3 regions of the Bradyrhizobium sp. HKCCYLRH2015 genome follow, and region 1 is predicted to be linked to each of the others. Evidence: predicted binding sites of a transcription regulator. Region 1 holds the regulator's gene; each other region holds the start of a gene.
The links. The regulator LexA, encoded in region 1, represses DNA repair genes until DNA is damaged. The targets are predictions, from matches to a motif close to TGTTCNNNNTGTGTTCNG.
Positions count from the first base shown of each region.

Region 1 (7,803 bases):
GCACGCCCGCCGCCCGGAAGAACCGAATGCCCCTCGACATCATCTGTTTGCGTGACCGGCCCGACCTGATCCCGCGCGTGTTCTCGCCCGAGCTCGATGGTCTTTGGCCCCCCTTCATGCGTCAGGACCGGACCGCAATGTTGTACTTCGACCCGCCCGTGTTCGACCACTATTTGGACTGCGCCTATGCGGCGCTGGCCGGTAACGAGGTGGTCGGACGCGGCTTCGCCATTCCCTTCGCCTTTGGCATCGAGGGCCGCCGGACGCTGCCGGATGCGGGCTGGGACGAGGTGATCCGCTGGGGTCACGAGGATCGCCTGCTGGGGCGGCAGCCGACGACGATGAGCGCGCTCGAGATCGCGCTGCTGCCGAAGGCGCGCGTGCCCGGCAGCTCGCTCGCCATGCTGGCGGCGCTGAAGGACGGCGCGCGCGCAAAAGGCTTTGCCGAGCTGTACGCGCCGGTGCGGCCGAACCAGAAGCATCTGGTGCCGCGGACGCCGATGCGCGCTTATCTCGATCAGCGGCGCGAAGACGGCCAGCTCGCGGATTCCTGGCTGCGCACGCACATCCGCATCGGCGGCGAGATCGTCAAGATCGCGCCGTGCTCGATGACCATCGTCGGCACGCTCGCCGAGTGGTCGCAATGGACCGGCGTGACCTTCGATCGATCGGGTGAGATCGAGATCCCCTGTGCTCTCGTGCCTGTGCTCGCGTCGGTCGCGCACGACCATGCCGCCTATGTCGAGCCGAATGTCTGGATTCGACATCCGCTCTAACAGACCGCACGAAAGCCGTCCGCCCGTTGCAGATCGTCCGCGCCATGATCAACGCGCCGGCACGGCGCGTTCGTCGAGAAATCCGATCACTGCATCGAACGCCTGCTGTCGATTCCGTTCCATCAGGACCATGTGCGTGCCCTGGCCGATCTCGACCAGGCGCTTGTACGGCGCGCTCGCGAGTCGAACGAACAGGTCGTGCGCCATCTCGAAGCTGACATCCACATCCCATTCCGCCGAGAGCAGGAGAACCGGGCAGTTGATGCTGCCGGGATCATAGGTCGGCCTGGCCGCGGTCCAATGCGCGCGGACGTCCTGTACCGCGCCCGAGGGCGCGCGGATCGCGTCGGGGTACGGCGAGTCCGGATCGGTCGCGAGCGTCGCCTGCGCCCAGGTCTCGAACCAGCCGTCCGGAATCAGCTTGTCCCGCGCGTGCTCCGGAGCGGCGCCGCGCCATGCCGCCTCGAACGCGCGCGGGGTGACGATCCGATAGGCGCCGAGCGGTCCGCCGGCGTCGATGCGCAGCGGCTCGCTCGACAGCCAGAGCGGCGTCACCAGGATCAGCTTCTCGAGCTTCGCGTTCGCCGCGCTCGCGAACATGCCGGCGATCGTGGCGCCCCAGGACATGCCGAGCACATTGACGCGCGGGATATCGCGATGCCGGCGGATGAAATCCACTGCGGCAGAGAAATCGTCCACGGCGGTCCACGCATTGGCCAATGGAGAACCTTCCTCTGGCGCGCGCGACATCTCCGGCGGCCGGCTGGAGCCGCCGTAGCCGCGCGCGTCGACGGCCCAGACGTCGTAGCCGGCCTGCGCCAGCACATCCATGAAGGAGGCGCCATCGACCGCGACGTCGAACAGGCTCGCAGACGAAAAGGTGGCGCCGTGCATCATCACCAGCGTGCGCTCGGCCGAGAAGCGTTGCAGGTCGTGCCGGCGCTTGTTGATGAGCTGAAGCTGGACGTCGGACACCGGACCTTCGATCAGGCGGCGCTCGGAAACGATGCGCGAGGAGAACGTTGCATTATCGATCATGGCCATCTCGGATCAGGCGAAGTGCCAGGCAAACCGGTCGCCGTCGCGGCTGACGCGCCCGGCCGAGGACTCGGCGAAATGGGTGGTGAACACGAGGGAGCCGGTCTCCGCGGCATGGTTCATCGCCCATAGCCGTGAGGTCCGCGCCGCCTCCGGGAATTCGCAATAGACCGAATTCCAGTCCGGATGCGCGACCTGCATCGGATGATGCAGCACATCGCCCCAGAACAGCGCGCGCTCGCCACGCGAGCTGAAGCTGATGCAGGCGTGATCGATGCTGTGACCGGGGCTCGGCACAAAACGGAAGCCGTCGACGACCTCGCTGCCATCGACCGTGATCTCGCGCGCGAGGCCGGCCTCGACGATCGGCAGCACGCTGTCTTCGTAGACCCCCGGCATCGGTGGATGCAGCATGGGTCCGAGCCCGGCCGCGTCCCTGATCGCGGCGTTCGAGCCGTCGCCAGCCGAGAGGGCGGCGACATAGGCGCGCTCTCGGCCCGAGAAAACGTGCCGGGCGTTCGGAAACACCGGCATCCAGCGGCCATCGGCAAGCTGCGTATTCCAGCCCACGTGATCCGCATGCAAATGCGTCATCAGGACGAGGTCGACATCGTCGGGGGCGACGCCGGCCGCCCGCAATCGGTCGAGGAACGGCTCGTTCAGGCGATGCAGAACGGCCGCGCCGGGCCGCTCCTTGTCGTTGCCGGTGGCCGTGTCGATCAGCACCACGCGCTCCGGCGTCCGCACCAGCCAGCTATGGATGCTCAGGCGCAGCGATCCCGTGCGCGGATCGACCGATCCCGGCCCGAAACGGCCGCGTTCGCGGGCAATGCTGGCGGCGTCCACGCCTGGAAACAGAAACTCGCCCTCGACCGCATCGAGACCGATCTCGAAAATCCTGCTGATGGTGGCGTCCCCGACGCGATAGGTCGTGATGTCCTGCATGTTTGGCGGCCTCGATCCGAACGGTGATCTTGTCTGGGCCGAGATCTACGATTAGGTCATGCATTCCTCAAATCGATCCAACTCATGCAGTCCATCGATCATTTCGATCTTCGCTCCTTCGACCTCAATCTGCTGGTCGCGTTCGACGCGCTGATGCAGGAGCGCAGCGTGACACGCGCGGCGGCGCGCCTGAAGGTGGGGCAGCCGGCGATGAGCCATTCGCTGTCGACGCTTCGCGTGCTGCTGCAGGATGAGCTGTTCGTCCGCGTCGGCACGATCATGCAGCCGACCCCCAAGGCTGCGGTGCTGGCCGGACCGGTTCGGGCGGCGCTGGCCCAGATGCAGGCTGCGTTGCACGCCGCACCGGAGTTCGACCCAGCGACCGAGCAGCGCACCATCCGCTTGGGATTCTCGAGCGAGGTCGAGCTGCTGCTGATCCCCGAACTCACGGCGGAGCTGCGTCGAACGGCGCCCGGCGTGCGGCTTCTCAGCCGTCCGACCGAACGCAACGAGGTGCATCGTCTGCTCGACGAGGGCGCCTTGGATGTCGGCGTCGGCTGCTTCGAGGCGGTGGCGCTGCGGCACCGATCCCAGTTCCTGTTCGAGCAGGCGCTGAGCTGCGTCTACAATCCAAAGCGCATCGCGATGAAAACACCGATCGGCCTGGATGCCTATCTGTCGCTTCCGCACGCACTGGTGACGCTGACCAACAGCCTGCAGGGCTGCCTGGAGGCGGCGCTGGATGAGATCGGCACCGAGCTCAACGTGGTCTCGGCCTCCTCGGATTTCCTCAGCGTGCTGGCGACGGTGGCCGCGTCACCGGTGATCACCACGATCCCGACCCGGATGGCAAGGCTCTACGGACCCCGGTTTGGGCTGGCGCTCTGTCCGGCGCCGTTGAAGTTGCGGCTGCCGGCGGTCTCGATGGTCTGGCCGCTGCAGCTCGATCGTGACGCGGCATCGGTCTGGCTGCGGAACATGGTGGCGGACATCCTGCACACCACCGAGCGCGCCGCCTGTCGCGCGGCTGCCGGATAGCTCCGTCGGGACTCCGTGTGCACGTGAGCAGATCGCGACTGCCCCCCGGCATGATTGCAGAGTCTCTCGCGCGATCGTGAGGCGGCGGGCCACGCGACGCACCTTCAGACGATCGGAAAGCCGGGAGCGGCTTAGGCTCTTGGCCACCCCGTGCGCGTTCGGTTAGAAGGCGATTCAGTCGATCTGCCCGTCTTCGTCCGAAGGTAATCCCATGGCCCTGATGCCGGTCTCCGATGCGTTGTCCGCGGTGCTCGCCGGCACCGAGCCGCTGGCTGAGGAAATGGTCGGGCTGGACGAGGCCTATCACCGCATCCTGGCCCGCGACCTCGCGGCGCTGCGGACGCAGCCGCCCGAGGCGATGTCGGCGATGGATGGCTATGCGGTGCGCGCGGCCGACGCAGCCAAGGCCAAGGCGCGGCTGAAGGTGATCGGCGAGGTCGCGGCGGGACGGCCGTTCGATCGCGTGGTCGGGCCCGGCGAGGCGGCGCGGATCTTCACCGGCGGCGTTGTCCCCGCAGGCGCCGACGCGGTGGTGATCCAGGAGGACACGATCGCCGAGGACGGCCATGTCGTGATCACCGAGGCCGCGATCACAGGCCGGCACATCCGGCCGGCCGGCGTCGACTTCCACCAGGGCATGGTGCTGCTGAAGGCCGGGCGCCGGCTCAGCGACCGCGACCTATCCCTGGCGGCCAGCATGAATCATCCGGCGCTGCCGGTGCGGCGGCGGCCGAAGGTGGCGCTGCTCGCCACCGGCGACGAGCTGGTGATGCCGGGCTCGACGCCCGGCCCGGGGCAGATCGTCTATTCCAACGGCTACGCGCTGCGGGCGCTGGTGCGCAGCGAGGGCGCGACGCCGATCGATCTCGGCATCGCCGCGGATACGATGGCGGCGACGGTCGCTGGAATCCGGCGCGCCCGCGCGGCAGAGGCCGACGTCCTGATCACGACCGGCGGCGCCTCGGTCGGCGATCACGACCTGGTCAAGCAGGCGCTGGAGGCCGAGGGCGTCGAAATGGCGTTCTGGAAGATCGCGATGCGGCCGGGCAAGCCGATGATGCACGGACGGCTCGGCGACATCAGGGTGATCGGACTGCCCGGCAATCCGGTGTCGTCCTATGTCTGCGCCATCCTGTTCATGGTGCCGCTGATTCGGCGCCTGCTCGGCCGCGACGAGGCCGTGATGCCGCGCGAGACCGCCCTGCTCGGCCGCGAGTTGGGGGCGAACGATTCGCGCGAGGACTATCTGCGGGCGCAGCTCGAGGAGCGCGCCGACGGCACGCTGGTAGCCACCCCAGTGAGCCAGCAGGATTCGTCGCTGCTCGGGAACCTCGCGCTGTCGCAGGCGCTGGTGATCCGGCCGGCGTTTGCGCCGAAGGCGCCTGCCGGCAGCCCGTGCGAGATCCTGCGCCTGCCGAACTGAGCCGCTTCCCCGGTAAAGCCCGGTCCGTTCATCATATTTTTAGGATTGCGGAACACACATCGAACATATAGTGTCCGTTCATGATTTGTTTTTAGTATGTTGCGGGCGACGCGATGACGGTCCGACTCCAGGGCGCTCTCAGCCGGCTTGTGCTCAAGGCGCAGCTCCTGGACTCGGACAACAACAAACCGGGGACCAGGTCGAAATGCTGACGCGCAAACAGTACGAACTTCTGCGGTTCATCAACGAGCGGCTCAAGGAAGCCGGCGTGCCGCCGTCCTTCGACGAGATGAAGGATGCGCTCGATCTGCGTTCGAAGTCCGGCATTCATCGCCTGATCACGGCGCTCGAGGAGCGTGGCTTCATCCGCCGGCTGCCGAATCGCGCCCGCGCGATCGAGGTGATCAAGCTGCCCGAGCTGTCGCAGGCCGCGGGCAACCGTCGCGGCTTCACGCCGTCGGTGATCGAAGGCAATCTCGGCAAGGTGCGCACCAGCACTCCCGCGCTAGACGATGGCGAGCGCCCTGTCGCGGTGCCGGTGATGGGCCGCATCGCCGCCGGTACCCCGATCGAGGCGCTGCAGACGCGCAGCCACACCATCAGCGTGCCTGCCGACATGCTCGGCAACGGCGATCACTATGCGCTCGAGGTGCGCGGCGACTCGATGGTCGATGCCGGCATCCTCGACGGTGACATGGCGCTGATCCAGCGCAACGAGACCGCCGACACCGGCGACATCGTGGTGGCGCTGATCGACGATGAGGAAGCGACCTTGAAGCGCTTCCGCCGCCGCGGCGCATCGATCGCGCTCGAGCCGGCCAACACCGCCTACGAGGTGCGCATCCTGCCGCCGAACCGGGTGAAGATCCAAGGCAAGCTGGTCGGGCTGTACCGCAAGTACTGATCGCGAATGGGATCGGTCGATCGGCGGCGGGCGCACGCGCTGTCGCCGCCGAGCGAGAAGCCAGCCAAGCTGGAAGCAGCCAGCAAAATACGCCACACGCGAATGCACTTCATGATGTGCAGCGCGGCATGCTCAAACGCTTGTGATCGGCCGCGGGCACACGCGATGCAGATCAGCGCAGAATTGCCGCGAAGCGCGCGCTAACATCACCATCGATGTCCACTCTGATAGAGGCCTGCGCCTGTCCGGGGGGAGCGTGGGTCGGCTATCTCTCAACGAGGAGCGATCCGATGTGTGACTACAGCCTCCATGCGGTTGCGTCCCGTCCCGCCAAGGTCGGCGAGACGTTGATCTCGATGACCTTCCGTGGCACCGCCACCCGCGGCTTCGCGTTGGAGAGCGAGCCGACCGTCGCAGTCTGCATGCTGCCCGGCACCGAGTTGGCCTTCGCCGAGGACGTCCGCTACGACAGCCGCTGGCTCTGGACCCGGACGATCCGCGAGCGCGTCGCGAAGTTCAACAGCATCGAGACGCACATTCCCGATCGCCATCACGACGCGATCGAGTTCGCCGACGGCCGCCACGTGCTGGTGACCCAGCTCTGCGAGGGCCAGCGCGTCACCGTGCTGCAATTGCCGGTCAGCAAGCAGCCGGCAGAGCGCCGCCCGGACATCGCCGAGGACGTGCCGACGTCGCAGGCCACACCGATTCGCCGCATCAGCATCACCTGAGGGTCTGCGCGTCGGCATTTCTGTCGGTCGTGAGCGCGCTTTCGAAGGTGGGAGACTTGGTCAACTTGGGTTCTGCAAGCGCAAAGTCCTCTCGGGCGAATCTCACGCCCCGGCATCGCATCGGATAGGAACGACATCCCTCGGCCGGCATTGTTTGCCGGGGGAGCTTGCTGCCGTGGTCAACAAGATCGATTGGAACAAGGCCGGCCGATCACCGAGCCCGGCCGCTATATGCTTGCGTTCGGATGGCTGACGGTCACGGCTGATGACGTCGCCATCTGGCAACGCTATCCGGGTGCTGCGTTCACGCTGGTCGAAGGGCCCTCGCTGTTCGATGGACCAGACGACACCGAGTATCATCTCGGCACCTTCGAGCTGCCCGGCGCTCAATCCTGCTCGCCCTGCTCCGTCTCCGGCGGCGTCGCGTCCTGAAGCCGCGCGGCCGGCGCACGCGGCGTCAGCGTCGTGTCGAACTCGCCGGCCTCGGCGGGCGCCGGCCACCATGGGCGGTCGGTGCCGCCGGCACGCGCCGGCGTCACGGCGAAGCCTATGCCCTGCTGCACCAGCAACAAGGCGCCCTGCTGCCGCAGCCGCTCGCGATCGATCACGGCCGCCGCGCAGGATGACGGCGCGGCGCGCGCGGTGACGATCAGCGCGACACGGGCGCAATCGTCGGCGAGCGCCTCAGCGCGCAAGGTCATGGCGGCGAAGCGGCCGTCGGCCATCGCGACCACGCAGCCCGCCTCGTCGCAGGAGACGCCATCGGCGAGCGAGGCGTCCGCCGGCAGCCGGGCATCGGCGTCGGCCGCGAGCCACTCCTTGGTGGCGAACACATCCTTGCCGGCGCGCATCACATGCAGGCGTCCGTCACGGCCGCGCACCGCCACCGCGCGCCCATCGCCGGCGACCAGGACGTCGGGCAGCGGCGTCGCGGCCGCCCAGGCGGTG
Region 1 covers NZ_JBNPUO010000014.1:415-8,217, forward strand. The annotation lists gene ACQR1H_RS31125 (hypothetical protein) at 117-776, shown strand; gene ACQR1H_RS31130 (alpha/beta hydrolase) at 825-1,814, opposite strand; gene ACQR1H_RS31135 (MBL fold metallo-hydrolase) at 1,827-2,759, opposite strand; gene ACQR1H_RS31140 (LysR family transcriptional regulator) at 2,844-3,797, shown strand; gene ACQR1H_RS31145 (molybdopterin molybdotransferase MoeA) at 4,009-5,220, shown strand; gene lexA (transcriptional repressor LexA) at 5,426-6,124, shown strand; gene ACQR1H_RS31155 (hypothetical protein) at 6,415-6,855, shown strand; partial or broken gene ACQR1H_RS31160 (hypothetical protein) at 7,031-7,287, shown strand; partial or broken gene ACQR1H_RS31165 (ComEC/Rec2 family competence protein) at 7,242-7,803, opposite strand, start outside.

Region 2 (7,816 bases), on a different contig from region 1:
CCGCTCCGCGCGTGCGCTTCTTCGGCTTGGCTGACTTCTCCAGCACCGGCTTCAGGAACTGCCCGGTGTAGCTGCGCGGCGCTTTCACGATGTCCTCGGGCGGACCCCAGGCGACGATCTCGCCGCCGCCGTCGCCGCCTTCGGGGCCGAGGTCGATGACCCAGTCGGCGGTCTTGATGACCTCGAGATTGTGCTCGATGACGACCACCGTGTTGCCCTGGGCGACCAGCTCGTGCAGCACTTCCAGCAGCTTCTTGACGTCGTGGAAGTGTAGGCCCGTGGTCGGCTCGTCGAGGATATAGAGCGTGCGGCCGGTGGCGCGCTTGGACAATTCCTTGGCGAGCTTGACGCGCTGCGCCTCGCCGCCTGAGAGCGTGGTGGCCTGCTGGCCGACATGGATGTAGTCGAGGCCGACGCGGCGCAGCGTCTCGAAGGTGTCGCGCACGCGCGGCACCGCCTTGAAGAACTCGGCGGCCTCCTCGACGGTCATGTCGAGCACGTCGGCGATCGACTTGCCCTTGAACAGCACGTCGAGCGTCTCGCGGTTGTAGCGCTTGCCCTTGCAGACGTCGCAGGTGACGTAGACGTCGGGCAGGAAGTGCATCTCGATCTTGATGACGCCGTCGCCCTGGCAGGCCTCGCAGCGGCCGCCCTTGACGTTGAAGGAGAACCGGCCGGGCTCGTAGCCGCGCGCCTTGGATTCGGGGAGGCCGGCGAACCACTCGCGGATCGGCGTGAACGCGCCGGTATAGGTCGCGGGATTCGAGCGCGGCGTGCGGCCGATCGGCGACTGGTCGATGTCGATGATCTTGTCGATGTGCTCCAGGCCCTCGATGCGGTCGTGCGGCGCCGCCGCCTCGTTGGCGCCGTTGAGCTTGCGCGCGATCGCCTTGTACAGCGTGTCGATCAGCAGCGTCGACTTGCCGCCGCCGGACACGCCGGTGATCGCCGTGAACAGGCCGAGCGGAATCTCGGCGGAGACGTTCTTCAGATTGTTGCCGCGGGCGTTGACGACCTTGATGGTGCGGCGATGGTTCGGTGGCCGCCGCTCGGGTACCTCGACCTCGAGCTCGCCGGTGAGATATTTGCCGGTCAGCGACGCCGGATTGCGCATGATCTCGGCCGGCGTGCCCTCGGCGACGATGTTGCCGCCATGGGTGCCGGCGCCGGGGCCGATGTCGAGCACGTAGTCGGCGAGGCGAATGGCATCCTCGTCATGCTCGACCACGATCACGGTGTTGCCGAGGTCGCGCAGCCGCTTCAGCGTGTCGAGCAGGCGGGCATTGTCGCGCTGGTGCAGGCCGATCGACGGCTCGTCCAGCACGTAGAGCACACCCGTCAGCCCCGAGCCGATCTGCGAGGCCAGGCGGATGCGCTGGCTCTCGCCGCCGGACAAGGTGCCGGAGGAGCGCGCCAGGGTCAGGTAGTTCAAGCCGACATCGAGCAGGAAGGTCAGGCGGTCGCGGATCTCCTTGAGGATGCGGGTGGCGATCTCGGTCTGCTGCGCGTTCAGGGCCTTCGGCACCTCGGCAAACCATTCGCCGGCAGCCTTGACGGAGAGATCGCTGATTTCGCCGATGTGCTTGCCGCCGACCTTGACGCACAGCGCCTCGGGCTTGAGCCGGAAACCCTTGCAGCCGGCGCAGGGCACGTCGTTGAAGTACTTGCCGAGCTCCTCGCGCGCCCATTCGCTCTCGGTCTCGCGGAAGCGGCGCTCGATGTTGGTGATCACGCCCTCGAACGGCTTCTTGGTGTCGTAGGCGCGAACGCCGTCCTCATAGGTGAACTTGATCTCGTCGTCGCCGGAGCCGTGCAGCAGCGCGTTCTGCGTCTTCTTCGGCAGATCCTTCCACTTGGTGTCGAGCGTGAACTTGTAGAACTTCCCCAGCGCGGTCAGCGTCTGCAGGTAGTAGGGCGATGACGACTTGGCCCACGGCGCGATCGCGCCCTTGCGCAGCGTGACGTCCTTGTCGGGGATCACGAGGTCGGCATCGACGTGCTGCTCGACGCCGAGGCCGCCGCATTCGGGGCACGCGCCATAGGGGTTGTTGAACGAGAACAGCCGCGGCTCGATCTCGGGGATGGTGAAGCCGGACACCGGGCAGGCGAACTTCTCGGAGAACAGGATGCGCTCGGGCCCGCTCTTGTCGTGGATCTTGGCCACCTTCTTCTTCTCGTCATGGCCGGGCTTGACCCGGCCATCCATCTCCTTCGAAGAGGATGGATCACCGGGTCTCGCGCCTTCGGCGCGGCCCGGTGATGACGAGGAAGGGGCTGCATCCGCGAACTCGATCACGGCCAAGCCCTCGGCGAGCTTCAGCGCGGTCTCGAAGCTCTCCGCCAGGCGCTGGCCGATATCGGGGCGCACGACGATACGGTCGACGACGACATCGATGTCGTGCGGGAACTTTTTGTCGAGCGTGGGCGCCTCGGCGAGCTCATGGAAGGTGCCGTCGATCTTGACGCGCTGAAAGCCCTTCTTGAGATATTCGGCGAGTTCCTTCTTGTACTCGCCCTTGCGGCCGCGCACGACCGGGGCCAACAGATAGAGGCGGGTGCCTTCGGGCAGCGCCAGCACGCGGTCGACCATCTGCGACACGGTCTGGCTCTCGATCGGCAGGCCGGTGGCCGGCGAGTAGGGCACGCCGACGCGCGCCCACAGCAGGCGCATGTAGTCGTAGATCTCGGTGACGGTGCCCACCGTCGAGCGCGGATTCTTCGAGGTCGTCTTCTGCTCGATCGAGATCGCCGGCGACAGGCCGTCGATCTGGTCGACATCCGGCTTCTGCATCATCTCGAGGAACTGGCGTGCATAGGCCGACAGCGATTCGACGTAGCGGCGCTGGCCCTCGGCATAGATGGTGTCGAAGGCGAGCGAGGATTTGCCGGAGCCGGACAGCCCGGTGAACACCACCAGCCTGTCGCGCGGGATCTCGACGTCGATGTTTTTCAGATTGTGCTCGCGGGCGCCGCGGATGGTGATGGCCCGCAGGCTCGACTGGTTGGCTTGCGCGCGCTGCTTGGCCTTGAGCACTTCATCCATGGCGATCGTCCCACGGCGCAGAGTCGCGCCATCGTTGCAGGCGCGTTTCGCCGGGAGCCGGCCATCGGACGCCAGGGGGAAAAGGTATCGTCGGAACGTAGGAAGAACGTGGCCGGATTTCCAGTACCGTCAGCGAATCATCAACAATGCGCTCAGGGAATGGCAGCGAATGGCAGGAGGCTGCCGGTTCCGTCCGGCCCTGTGCGCGATCCCGCAAAGAAAAAGCCTCCGCTCTGGCAGAGCGGAGGCTGTGTGCGTTGGCCCGGAGGCGACGTTCTTAGAAGTGGTAGTTGATGCCGACCTGACCGGAATGCACGTTGAGCGTGCCGGTCGCGAGCGTGCCGAGGCCGGTGAAGGTGTAGCTCTCGCCACCGAAGCTCTTGTAGAGGTACTCGCCCTTCAGCGACCAGTTCGGGGCGAACATGTACTCGACGCCTGCGCCGACGGTCCAGCCCGAGTGGATCTTGCTGTCCGAAACGGCGACGCCGGGAGCCGTCAGCGAGATGCGGTTGTCGGCCCAGGCGTAACCGCCGGTGGCGTACAGCAGGGTCGGGCCGAAGGCGTAACCGATGCGGCCACGGACGGTGCCCCAGTCACGGATCTTCGATTCGGCGGTCACGCCAAGCGCGCCGACGGAGGCATTGATGTCAGCCCAGGCAGCATCGGCCTCGAGGCCGAACACGACAGCACCCTGCTGCCAGTTGTAGCCGACGGTGCCACCGGCGAAGCCGCCCTTCATGGCCGCAAAGTCAGCATCCTCATTGGCGTAGCCACCCATCGCACCGATGTAGAAACCGGTCCAGGTCTGCACCGGCGCGAGAACCGGGGCCTTGGTGTAGGTCGGGCGTGCGGCGAGATCAGCGGCGGCAGCGGGAGCGGCCAGGGCGGCCAGGGCCACGGTCGCGAGCAAGATCTTCTTCATTCCAGTCTCCAGTTTATTCCTCGAAGTCCGCATCGCACCGATAAGCTTACGCACGAAACAGACTCACCCGTTCAAGTTGACGAGGTTCCTATAGCCCGGTTCCGTACGGAATACCGTCACCCTGAAGACACACTCGCGGCCAAACCGCGTTTTTACGGCCCAGTTCCAGAAAGCCTATGTTACTCAATTGCTTGGTTCCGTGTGTGGCGAGCCGGCACGGTGGTATCGGTGCAACAAAAAAGGCCGGCTTTCGCCGGCCTTTCTCGGAACCTGTCGGTTGCAGGTATCAGTATTTGGCAATGACCGGGCCGCCGAAATGGTAGCTGAGGCCGACCTTGACGGTGTGGACGGTGTCCTTCCACTCGGAGCGGTTGGTCGCGAAAGCGCTGTACTGGATCGCGCTCTTGCCGAAGTCGAGATAGTTGTACTCGAGCTTGGCTGACCAGTTCGGGGCGAACATGTATTCCGCGCCGGCCCCGACCGTGTAGCCCCAGCGGGTGGTGGTCTGGCTGAAGACGTTGCCCGGCACGCCGTCGTAGCGGTGCTGCAGTTGGCCCACCGCCGCACCGCCGCTGACGAAGAACAAAGCGGGGCCGACGGCATAGCCGAGGCGGCCCTTGATGTCGCCGAAGCTGGTCAGCTTGGTGAAGAAGGTGTCGCCCACGCCGGCATTGACCACTGCGGAGCGGCCGTTGATGTCGGCCCAGTGATAGTCGCCTTCGAGGCCGAACACGACGTTGTCGACCTGCCAATTGTAGCCGAGCACGCCGCCGACGAAGCCGCCATTGGTGTTGTAGTTCTGGGTGCCCAGGAAGCCCGGCGCATTGAAGCGGCCAAGGAAGGTTTCCTTGCTGGTGCCCCAGCCGCCGCCGCCCTGGATGCCGGCGTAGAGGCCCGACCAGCTCAGGATCTGCGCGACCATGGGCGGCGCCTTGGTGTAGGGCCGTGCCGCCATGTCGGCCGCCGACGCGGACGTGGCGGCCGCGACGCCGGCGAGGGCCGTCGTGATCACAAGCAACTTCTTCATCAAATTCTCCCCCGGGAGGTTGGAATGACAAGCGATGGGCAAGTCATACACAGGGCATCCCGGAGACGCTGTAACGCGCCCGCCACAGAAACGAAAAAGCGTTATAAATCATATATTTAGCACAAAAACGCCGCGACGCTGCCGGGCTGTTGACACGAAAAAGGCCGGCGTGGAGGCCGGCCTTTCCGAATGCGTGCGAGTGGCGGCTTTTTTCAGTAGCGGGTGCCCATCGGCGCTCCGAATCGATAGTTCACTCGGACGGTCGCCATGTCGATGTCCTGCTTGATGGTGTCGACGCGCGACAGCACGGTGGCGGTGGCCGGGAAGCTGATGTCGCGCGAGCCCATGAACAGGTGGTCGTACTCGACGGCGACCGACCAGTTCGGCGCGAAGCCGAACTCGACGCCGGTGCCGACGGTGCCGCCCCAGCGGGTCTCGCTGGCGGAATCCAGCTGCGTGCCGACCGGGAAGGGCGCAGCCGCATTCGCCGTGCCGGTGTATTTGTTGTGGGTGACGGCCGCGCCGCCCTTCACGTACCAGAGCACGTTGCCCCAGGCATAGCCGACCTGGCCGGTGAACAGGCCGATCGCATCGGTCTTGGTGGTGTTGGTGATGCCTGCAGCCAGCGCAGCCGTGCTCGCGTTCGACGACTTCAGGTCGGTCCAGTCGCCCTGGGCCTCGACGCCGAACACCCAGCTCGCCGCCTGCCAGCGATAGCCGACCTGGCCGCCGATGAGTCCGCTCGAGGCATTGTGGCAGCCTTCGGACTGGGTCGGCACGACCGGCACGCCGCCGACGCGATTGAGCGTCCAGCAGTTGTGGCTCCAGTCGGCGCCGCCATTGACGCCGAGGTAGAACCCGGCCCAGCTCGGCAGCGGCGTGACATAGGCCGGCGGCGGCGCCTTGCTGTAAGGGCGCGTCGCGAAGTCGGCCGCGGAGGCCGGCGCCAGTCCCAGCGCCGCGGCTCCAGCGGTCAAGATCAAGGTCGTCTTCTGCATTCGTCTCTCCCCAGTCCCATAACTGTCCTCGCACCGGATCCCTCCGATCCGGGCCCACGCGAAGGTGGCCTGTGGCTGGTTGTAGGAGAGACTGCTTTCTAAACTCGTGATCGGCAGCAGGCGTGCGGCGGGATGTGTCGAACGTGCTTAAGCGCGGGTAAAGATCGCGGCCGTCGCGCCGATCGTGGAGCTGTCCGAGGGCACGCATGGTGAGCGCCTGGCGCGTCAGGCCTCGAGTGCCAGTCTTCGAGCGCGCCAGTCTTCGAGTGCCTATCCTCGAGGGTCAGTGCTTGGAGACGACGGGACCGCCCCAGCGATAGTTGACGCGGACCGTCGCCATGTCGACGTCCTGGCCGACCGCATCGGTCCGGCCCGCGGCTCCGCCGGGAACACCGGAGAAGCCCAGGGTGCGGTTGCCCATGAACAGGTGCTCGTATTCGGCTGCGACCGACCAGTTCTTGGCGAAGCCGACCTCGACACCGGTGCCGACCGCAGCCCCCCAGCGCGTGGCGCTGGACTGGTCGAGAGCCGCGCCCGTTGCCGTGGCGAGACCGTTGTACTTCTCGCTTGCGACCGCGGCGCCGCCCTTTACGTACCAGAGCACGTTGTTCCAGGAATAGCCGACCTGGCCCGTGAACACGCCGATGCCGTTGATCTTGGTCTGGTTGGTCACGGCCGGGGCGAACTGGCTGGTGTTGCTGCCCTTGAGGTTGGCCCAGTTGCCCTGACCTTCGACGCCGAATACCCAGCCGCCAGCCTGCCAGCGATAGCCGATCTGGCCGCCCGCCAGCGCGCCGGTCGCATCGTGGCAACCCTCGGCGTTGGTCGCAGCGACACCTGCGAAGCTGACCTTGTTGGTCCAGCAGGTGCGGGAGGATGCGCCGCCGGCGTTCAGGCCGAGATAGAAACCACTCCAATCATAGATCGTTGTGATCATCGCAGGCGCTTTGGTGAAGGTGCGCGCGGGCAGATCGGCAGCGATGGCCGGCGCAATCCCCAGCGCCAGCGAAGTTGTCGCCCCCAGCAACAGCCTTCTCATCGCATTCCCCAAACCAAGTCCGACGCCCGCACGCACGCTCTCACCAACGCCCACCCGCCGGACCTTGATAGCCCCTTCCGCCGTAAAAAGCCGTCACCCAAAGGACACAACGGCTCGGCAAGTACCGGTTCTGGCACGCAAAAAAAGGCCGGCGCGAGGCCGGCCTTTCGACATATTCGCTCTTGGCGTGCGATCAGTAGCGCGACATGCCCGGACCACCGAAGTGGTAGGAGATGCCGGCCTTGACGGTATGGACGGTGTCGCTCCACTCCGAGCGGTTGGTCGCGACCGGGGAGTACTGGATCGAGCTCTTGCCGAAGTCGAGATAGTTGTATTCGACCTTGGCCGACCAGTTCTGCGCGAACATGTATTCGGCGCCAGCGCCGATGGTCCAACCCCAACGCCAGTCGTTCTGCACGAAGACATTGCCCGGAACGCCATCGTAGCGGTGCTGCAGATCGCCGACCGTGGCACCGCCGCTGACGAAGAGCAGCGCCGGGCCCATCGCCCAGCCGAGCCGGCCCTTGATGTCGCCAAATCCGCGCAGCTTGGTGAAGTAGGTGTCACCGACGCCAGCGTTGACCACGGCCGAGCGGCCGTCGATGTCCGCCCAGTGGTAGTCACCCTCGAGGCCGAACACGATGTTGTCGACCTGCCAATTGTAGCCGATCACGCCGCCGGCGAAGCCGCCGGTGATGTCGTAACGCTGCGTCCCGGCGAAGATGGCTGTATTCGGCGCACCGAAGAAGGTCTCATCGCTGCGGCCCCAGCCGCCGCCGCCCTGCAG
Region 2 covers NZ_JBNPUO010000004.1:514,397-522,212, reverse strand. The annotation lists gene uvrA (excinuclease ABC subunit UvrA) at 1-3,043, opposite strand, end outside; gene ACQR1H_RS13460 (outer membrane protein) at 3,321-3,965, opposite strand; gene ACQR1H_RS13455 (outer membrane protein) at 4,252-4,992, opposite strand; gene ACQR1H_RS13450 (outer membrane protein) at 5,205-5,990, opposite strand; gene ACQR1H_RS13445 (outer membrane protein) at 6,274-7,029, opposite strand; gene ACQR1H_RS13440 (outer membrane protein) at 7,223-7,816, opposite strand, start outside.
Region 2: the regulator LexA is predicted to act here: its motif matches at 3,135-3,152, upstream of uvrA (excinuclease ABC subunit UvrA).

Region 3 (7,816 bases), on a different contig from region 1:
TGTGACGCAGCACTGAATGCGCCGGCTTCGTCCAGTCGATCCGCGCCTCGGCCTTCTCGATCTTGGCCGCATAGGTCACGCCGCCCTCGGCCTGCTTCGTCAACGTCAGCCCGCCGCGCGCCAGCGCCGCCATCGCCCGCACCATCAGGTCGGCGCCGATGCGCGACAGGCGATCGTGCAGGTCGGACGCCGTCATCGCGTCAGTGATGGGCAGACGCTCGGCCATCGCGACGTCGCCGGTGTCGAGACCGACATCCATCTTCATGACCATCACGCCGCTTTCGGCGTCCCCTGCCATGATGGCACGGTTGATCGGCGCAGCGCCGCGCCAGCGCGGCAGCAGCGAGGCGTGGAGGTTGTAGCAGCCGAGTTTTGGTGCATCGAGAATCGCCTGCGGCAGGATCATGCCATAGGCGACGACGACGGCGGCGTCGGCCTGGTGGGCGCGGAACGCAGCCAGCGCGTCCTCGGTCTTCAGCGTCTTCGGCGTGAGCACGGGAATGCCGAGCCGCCGCGCCTCGGTCTCGATCGGAGTCGGGACCAAGGCCAAGCCACGGCGGCCACCCGGCTTCGGCGCGCGCGTGTAGACGGCCACGATCTCGTGGCCGTGGCCGGCGAGCTCGAGCAGGGTCGGCACGGCGAAATCCGGCGTGCCCATGAAGATCAGGCGAAGCGGCATCTGGTGCGCCCCTCAAGGCTTCATCCTGCCGTCATTGGCCGGGCTCGTCCCGGCCATCCACGTCGCAATGCCAACGCGAGAGGCAAGACGTGGATGCCCGGGTCAAGCCCGGGCATGACGGAGGAGAGAGTTGATCGTTACTCGCCGGCGCGCTTGGCGGCCTTGGTGAACTTCTTCATCACGCGGTCGCGCTTGAGCTTCGACAGATAGTCGATGAACAGCACGCCGTTGAGATGGTCGATCTCGTGCTGGATGCAGGTGGCGTAGAGCCCCTCCGCATCCTCCTCGCGGACCAGCCCGTCGAGATCGGTGAAGCGCACGCGCACACGCGCCGGCCGCTCGACCTCCTCGTAATATTCGGGGATCGACAGGCAGCCTTCCTCGTAGACCGACAGCTCGTCCGACTTGGCAACGATCTCCGGATTGATGAAGACGCGCGGCTCGCGCTTGCCTTCCCCGTTCGCGTCGGGCTTGGCCAGATCCATGGTGATGACGCGCAGCGGCTGCGCGACCTGAATCGCTGCGAGCCCGATGCCTGGCGCGTCGTACATGGTCTGAAACATGTCGTCGACCAGCTGCCGGATCTCCGGCGTGACCTTCTCGACCGGCTTGGACACCAGCCGCAACTGCCGGTCCGGCAGGATGATGATTTCTCTTAGGGACATGGCGCGCGATTTAAGCCGCGGAACCGGCGCGGTCAATGTGATGGCTCGCAGTTAAGACTTCGCTAACCATGAATTTCAATGTCTCGTTAACCATGATTCTTTACCCGGCCTTAACCATAAATGTTCTCTCTTCGTTCGCGAGCTCTTGCGAATCGGATAGATGGGGGGTGATGACCGCCAGCCAGTCCCTCAATCCTGTCGTCGTCATGATCGGCGATCTGCCCGTGCGCGCCAGCGACGCGCTGATCGGGTTTGGCGTGCTGGTTCTGCTCCTGCTGCTGATGATCGTCGCGGCCGTGGTGCGCTCCGGCCGGCGCGGCGCCGAGCTCGCGGCCCAGCAGGCGATACGCGCCGATGAGATCGAACAGCGGTTCGGCGAGATGATCCGGGTGCAGAGCGAGGCCTCCGGCCGGGTCGACGCGATGGCGCAGCTGCTTGCCGGGCGGCAGGTGGACCTGGCGCGCAGCGTCAACGAGCGGCTCGACGCCGTCACCCATCGCGTCGGCCAATCGATGGAGCAGACCACGCGCCACACCATGGATTCCTTGCGCGTGCTGCACGAGCGGCTCGGCATCATCGACAACGCGCATCGCGATCTCAGCGAGCTCACGACACAGGTCACGACCTTGCGCGACGTGCTCGCCAACAAGCAGTCGCGTGGCGCATTCGGCCAGGCGCGCATGGAGGCGATCGTCCAGGACGGGCTGCCGAAGGGCAGCTACGCCTTCCAGTACACGCTCGTCAGCGGCAAGCGGCCGGACTGCGTCGTGTTCCTGCCCGACACGCGGCCGCTGTGCATCGACGCCAAGTTTCCGCTCGAGGCAGTGACCGCGCTGCACGACGCGGAGACGGAGGACGAAAAGCGCGCCGCCGCGCAGCGGCTGCGCACCGACGTGCTGCGCCACGTCAACGACATCGCCGAGAAGTACCTCGTGGTCGGCGAGACGCAGGACACGGCGCTGATGTTCGTGCCGTCGGAGTCGGTCTACGCCGAGATCCATGACGGCTTCGACGACGTCATCCAGAGAGCCTATCGCGCCCGTGTCGTGCTGGTGTCGCCGTCGCTGCTGATGCTCGCGATCCAGGTCATGCAGCAGATCATGAAGGATGCGCGCATCCGCGACGCCGCCGACCAGATCCGCAACGAGGTGATCCATTTGGGCGACGACCTCGGCCGCCTGCGCGAGCGCGTGCTCAAGCTGCAGAAGCATTTTGGCGATGTCGGCGAGGACATCCGCCAGATCCTCATCTCCGCCGACAAGATCGAGAAGCGCGCCGCGCGGATCGAGGAGCTCGATTTCAGCAAGCCGGATGCGCCGGCGGACTCTCCGCGCATTGCGCCGGGCGCGGGCGCGACGCCGGACCTGTTTCCGCTGGCGGGGCGGATGCAGGCGGGGGAATGACCGCGGCGTCGCGAAAGCTGTCCAGATCTGCTACCACCCACCGATGACCGCACCTGACGCCGCCTCCGACATCAGAGCAACCGCTGCAAAGCCTGAGGCCAAGCCCGCCCCCACCTGGCGCGAGAGCATGGCCGTCTACCTGCAGCCGCGCGTGCTCGTGGTGCTGTTCCTCGGCTTCTCCTCAGGTCTGCCGCTGGCGCTGTCCGGCTCGACGCTTCAGATCTGGATGCGCGAGCTCGGCGTCGATCTCGGGACCATCGGGCTGTTCGCGCTGGTCGGCACGCCCTACACGCTGAAATTCCTTTGGGCGCCGCTGGTCGACGCGCTGCACGTGCCGCTGCTGACGCGCGCCTTCGGGCGGCGGCGCGGCTGGCTGGTGTTCGCGCAATTGCTGCTGATCGCGGCCATCCTGCTGCTGGCCGTGACTGACCCGGCGCATGCGCCGTTCATGGTCGCGCTGGCCGCGCTGCTGGTCGCCGCGATGTCGGCGACCCAGGACATCGTGGTCGATGCCTTCCGCGTCGAGAGCCTTCCGGAGAGCGAGCAAGCCGCGGGCATGGCGGCGTATGTCGCCGCCTACCGCATCGGCATGCTGGTCTCGACCGCCGGCGCGCTGGTGGTGGTCAGTGCATTCGAGAACTCGGGGTTGACGCGTCCGTCGTCCTGGATGTGGGGCTATGTCGCGATGGCCGGAATGGTGCTGATTGGCACGATCACGGCCCTCGCGGCGACCGAGCCGGCACAGTCGCAGCAGGCGGAGGCCGCGATGGGCGCGGACACCGCGCTCACCCGCGTGATGCATGCGGCCGCCGGAGCCTTCGTCGAGTTCCTCAGCCGACGTGATGCGCTCACGGCGCTCGCCTTCGTCGTGCTGTTCAAGTTCACCGACGCCTTCTCCGGCACGATGACCGCGCCGTTCGTGATCGATCTCGGCTTCAGCAAGGTCGACTACGCAGCGATCGTGAAAGGCGTCGGCCTCGCCGCCACGCTCGCCGGCGGCTTTGCCGGCGGCTTCGTCGCGCGGCGCTATTCGCTCGCCACCAGCCTGTGGATCGGCGGCATCGTGCAGGCGCTGGCCAACCTGTCGTTCTCATGGCTCGCCATCGTCGGCGTCAATCAATGGGCGCTGGCGCTGGCGATCTCTGCGGAGAACTTCACCAGCGCGATCGGCACCGTGATCTTCGTCGCCTATCTCTCTGCGCTGTGCCAGAATCCGCTGCACACCGCGACCCAATATGCGCTGCTCACCGCACTCGCCGCGGTTGGACGAACCTATCTGTCATCGGGCGCGGGCTATGTGGCGAAGGCGACCGGCTGGCCCACATTCTTCGTCATCTGCGCGCTCGTCGCGATCCCGAGCCTCGTGCTGCTTGCTTGGCTGCAGCGGCGCGGGCATTTCGATGAATTGGGGCCAGTGAAGGTCTAGCTGCCGCCTGGAGTTAGACTGTCATCCTCCGCGAAGGCGGGTGATCCGGCATTGCGGAGACGTCGGCGATCGACCGCGAGACCGCGGCGTACTGGATCGCCCGGTCAAGCGGGGCGATGACAGCGGAAATCGTGGCGTTGCATTCGCGTGAATGCTCCCAGCGGCCTCAACGCTTCACCAAGCTCCACTTGGTCACGACCGCCTCGCTCATCTGTCCCGCATCCTGCGCGCAGGCGATCTCGTCGACCTTGACCGCGATCTGCTTGCCGAGCAGCCCCTTGAGCTGCGACGCCTGCGCCGTGTTCGCGGTGACGAGCTGGAACGTCTCCGGGCCGGTCTCGAGATTGCACAGCCCGCTCGGCGGCGGCAGGCGGCGCGGCTCGCTGGTGATCTGATAGGCGGCGGAGGGCTGGCCCGGCTTGGCGCCTTTCAGCTTCAGCGCGTTCAGCTCGCCGGACAGCACGTCACCAGCATTGAGCGGCTTGCCGACCTTCTGCGGTGTCTCGCTCTGCTGCGCCAGGACGGACGGAGCCGAGAGCGCCACCCAAATCGCGCCCAAAGCCAGCCGTTTGCCGAATCCGCGTTTCGTCATCATTCCACTTTCGTCTGTGCCTAGAACAAGGTCCGCTGCCGCATCGCGGCCGAGAGCGTGCCTTCGTCGAGATAGTCGAGCTCGCCGCCGACCGGCACGCCATGCGCCAGCCGCGTGACCTTGACGTTCGCCTCCTGCAGGAGGTCGGTGATGTAGTGGGCGGTGGTCTGGCCATCGACCGTCGCGTTCAATGCGAGGATGATCTCCTGCACCTCCGGCGCATGCGCGCGCTGCACCAGCGCGTCGATGGTGAGGTCCTGCGGACCGACTCCGTCGAGCGGCGACAAGGTGCCGCCGAGCACGTGATAGCGGCCGTTCGAGGCCTTGGCGCGCTCCAGCGCCCAGAGATCGGCGACATCGGCGACGACGACGATCATCGCGGGATCGCGCCGCGGATCGGTGCACACCGTACAGGGATTCTGGGTATCGATGTTGCCGCAGGTCTTGCAGACCTGGATGCGGTCGATCGCGACCTGCAGCGCCGAGGCGAGCGGCACCATCAGCGCCTCGCGCTTCTTGATCAGATGGAGCGCGGCACGCCGCGCCGAGCGCGGCCCGAGGCCGGGCAGGCGCGCAAGCAGCTGGATCAGGCGTTCGATCTCAGGACCGGCGACGGCCATCAGTTCACGAATGTCATCGGGTCAACTAACCAAAACCGAAGCCTGGCGGCAGGCCGAGCTTGCCGGTGATGGCCTGCATCTTCTCCTGCATCGCGGCTTCCGCCTTGCGCCGCGCGTCGCCGTGCGCGGTGACCAGCAGGTCTTCCAGGATCTCGGCCTCCTCCGGCTTGAGCAGCGACGGATCGATCTTGATGCTCTTCACGTCCATCTTGGCGGTCATGCGCACGGCGACCAGACCGCCGCCCGAGATGCCCTCGACCTCGACGTTGCCGAGCTCCTCCTGCATTTCCTGCATCTTCGTCTGCAGCTGCGCCGCCTGTTTCATCATGCCGAGAAAGTCAGCCATCGGAGCACCTCATCATCAGCCTTCTTGTTGAGCATGATCTTTCGGAAGACCGGTTTCCACGTTTCCGGATCATGCTCTAGAAATCGTCATCGTCGGACTCGTCGGGCGGCTCGACAGCACTGGCGTCCGATTCGGGCGGCTCGGGGGCGAGCCGGCGCACTTCGACCACCTTGGTGCCCGGGAACCGCGCCAGGATCTCCTGTACGCGCGGATCGGCCTCCGCCGCCGCCTCGCGCTCGCTCTTGGCGCGCAGATTCTGCTCGCGCAAGGTCGCCTGACCCGGCTCGTTGGAAACGATCACCGTCCAGCGCCGGCCGGTCCAGTCTTCCAGCTTGCGGCCGAGGTCCGAGACAAGCGAGCGTTGCGCCGTCCGTTCCAGCGCGATCTCCAGCCGTCCCTCTTCGAAGCGGACCAGCCGCACGTCCATCTCCAGCGCGCTCTTGGTGATCAGGTCACGATTCTTGCCGGCCAACGCGACGAGTTCCTGGAAGCTCGCCAAGCGCAGCGCGGGCTGGTCCTGCGATGCCGGTGACGGCTGCGATGACATCGCCTGCGGGCGCATCGAACCGCCGACCGCGGCGAGCGTCGGGCCTTGCGCGCGCGGCGCCTGCATCGGCGCCGACGTCATCACAGGCGGCGTTCCCGCGCTCATGGTGGATGCCGGCGCAGGACGTGCCCCGCCGCCGTTCGTGACGATCGGCGAGCCACCACCGTTCTGGTCGATCATCCGAATGGCTTCGTCAGGCGTCGGCAGATCGGCCGCATAGGCAATCCGCACCAGCACCATTTCCGCCGCTGCAGCCGGGCGCGTCGCACCTTGAGTCTCGGCGATGCCCTTCAGCAGCATCTGCCACATCCGCGACAGCACGCGCATCGATAGCTTGGTGGCGAAGTCGCGCGCGCGCAGCCGCTCGGTCTCGCTGAAGGCGACGTTGTCAGCCGTGGCCGGCACGACCTTCACCCGGGTGACGAAGTTCACGAACTCGGCCAGGTCCGACAGCACGACCACGGGGTCGGCGCCGACGTCATATTGCTCGCGGAATTCCTTGAAGGCGGCGGCGATGTCGCCGCTGGCGAGATGGTGGAACAGGTCGATGACGCGAGTGCGGTCGGCGAGGCCGAGCATCTGCCGGACATCGTCGGCACGGACCTCGCCGGCGCTGTGCGCGATCGCCTGATCGAGCAGCGACAAGGAATCGCGCACCGAGCCTTCGGCGGCGCGCGCGATGATGCCGAGCGCCTCGGGCTCGATCGTCACGCCTTCCTTGGTCGCGATGCCCGAAAGATGTTTCATCAGCACGTCGGCCTCGACCCGCCTCAGGTCGAAGCGCTGGCAGCGCGACAGCACCGTCACCGGGACCTTGCGAATCTCGGTGGTGGCGAACACGAACTTGGCGTGCTCCGGCGGCTCCTCCAAGGTCTTCAGGAAGGCGTTGAACGCCGCCGTCGACAGCATGTGGACTTCGTCGATGATGTAGACCTTGTAGCGCGCGCTGGCCGGCGCATAGCGGACGCTGTCGTTGATCTGGCGGACGTCGTCGACGCCGGTATGCGACGCCGCGTCCATCTCCAGGATGTCCATGTGCCGGCTTTCCATGATCGCCTGGCAATGGGTGCCGAGCACCGGCATGTGGATCGTCGGGCCCTTCACCGAACCGTCGGGCAGCTCGTAATTCAGGGCGCGGGCGAGGATGCGGGCGGTGGTGGTCTTGCCGACGCCGCGGACGCCGGTCAGGATCCAGGCCTGCGGAATCCGGCCGGTCTCGAACGCGTTCGAGACGGTGCGCACCACGGCCTCCTGGCCGATCAGATCCGCGAAGCTGGAGGGGCGGTATTTGCGCGCCAGCACCCGGTAGGGCTTGGCGGGAGCGTCGGCGCTGTCAGGCGGAACAGGTGGGGCGCCAGCGTCAGTCATCGAGCGATCCGCAAGTGAGCATTCCAGTCCGGCATCGATCGCGATCGTCGACGCCATCAGCCTCGACGCAATCAACCGGAGCGCGGTCGAGCGCCCGCCCTGCGCGGGGTCCCCGCCATCTTTGCGCGATTCGCTCGAAAAAACAGGTAGGAGACTGACGAGCGACCCGA
Region 3 covers NZ_JBNPUO010000003.1:213,793-221,608, reverse strand. The annotation lists gene fmt (methionyl-tRNA formyltransferase) at 1-679, opposite strand, end outside; gene def (peptide deformylase) at 817-1,344, opposite strand; gene ACQR1H_RS09015 (DNA recombination protein RmuC) at 1,515-2,747, shown strand; gene ACQR1H_RS09010 (AmpG family muropeptide MFS transporter) at 2,791-4,173, shown strand; gene ACQR1H_RS09005 (hypothetical protein) at 4,340-4,765, opposite strand; gene recR (recombination mediator RecR) at 4,786-5,385, opposite strand; gene ACQR1H_RS08995 (YbaB/EbfC family nucleoid-associated protein) at 5,411-5,731, opposite strand; gene ACQR1H_RS08990 (DNA polymerase III subunit gamma/tau) at 5,808-7,646, opposite strand; RNA gene ffs (signal recognition particle sRNA small type) at 7,793-7,816, opposite strand, start outside.
Region 3: the regulator LexA is predicted to act here: its motif matches at 1,466-1,483, upstream of ACQR1H_RS09015 (DNA recombination protein RmuC).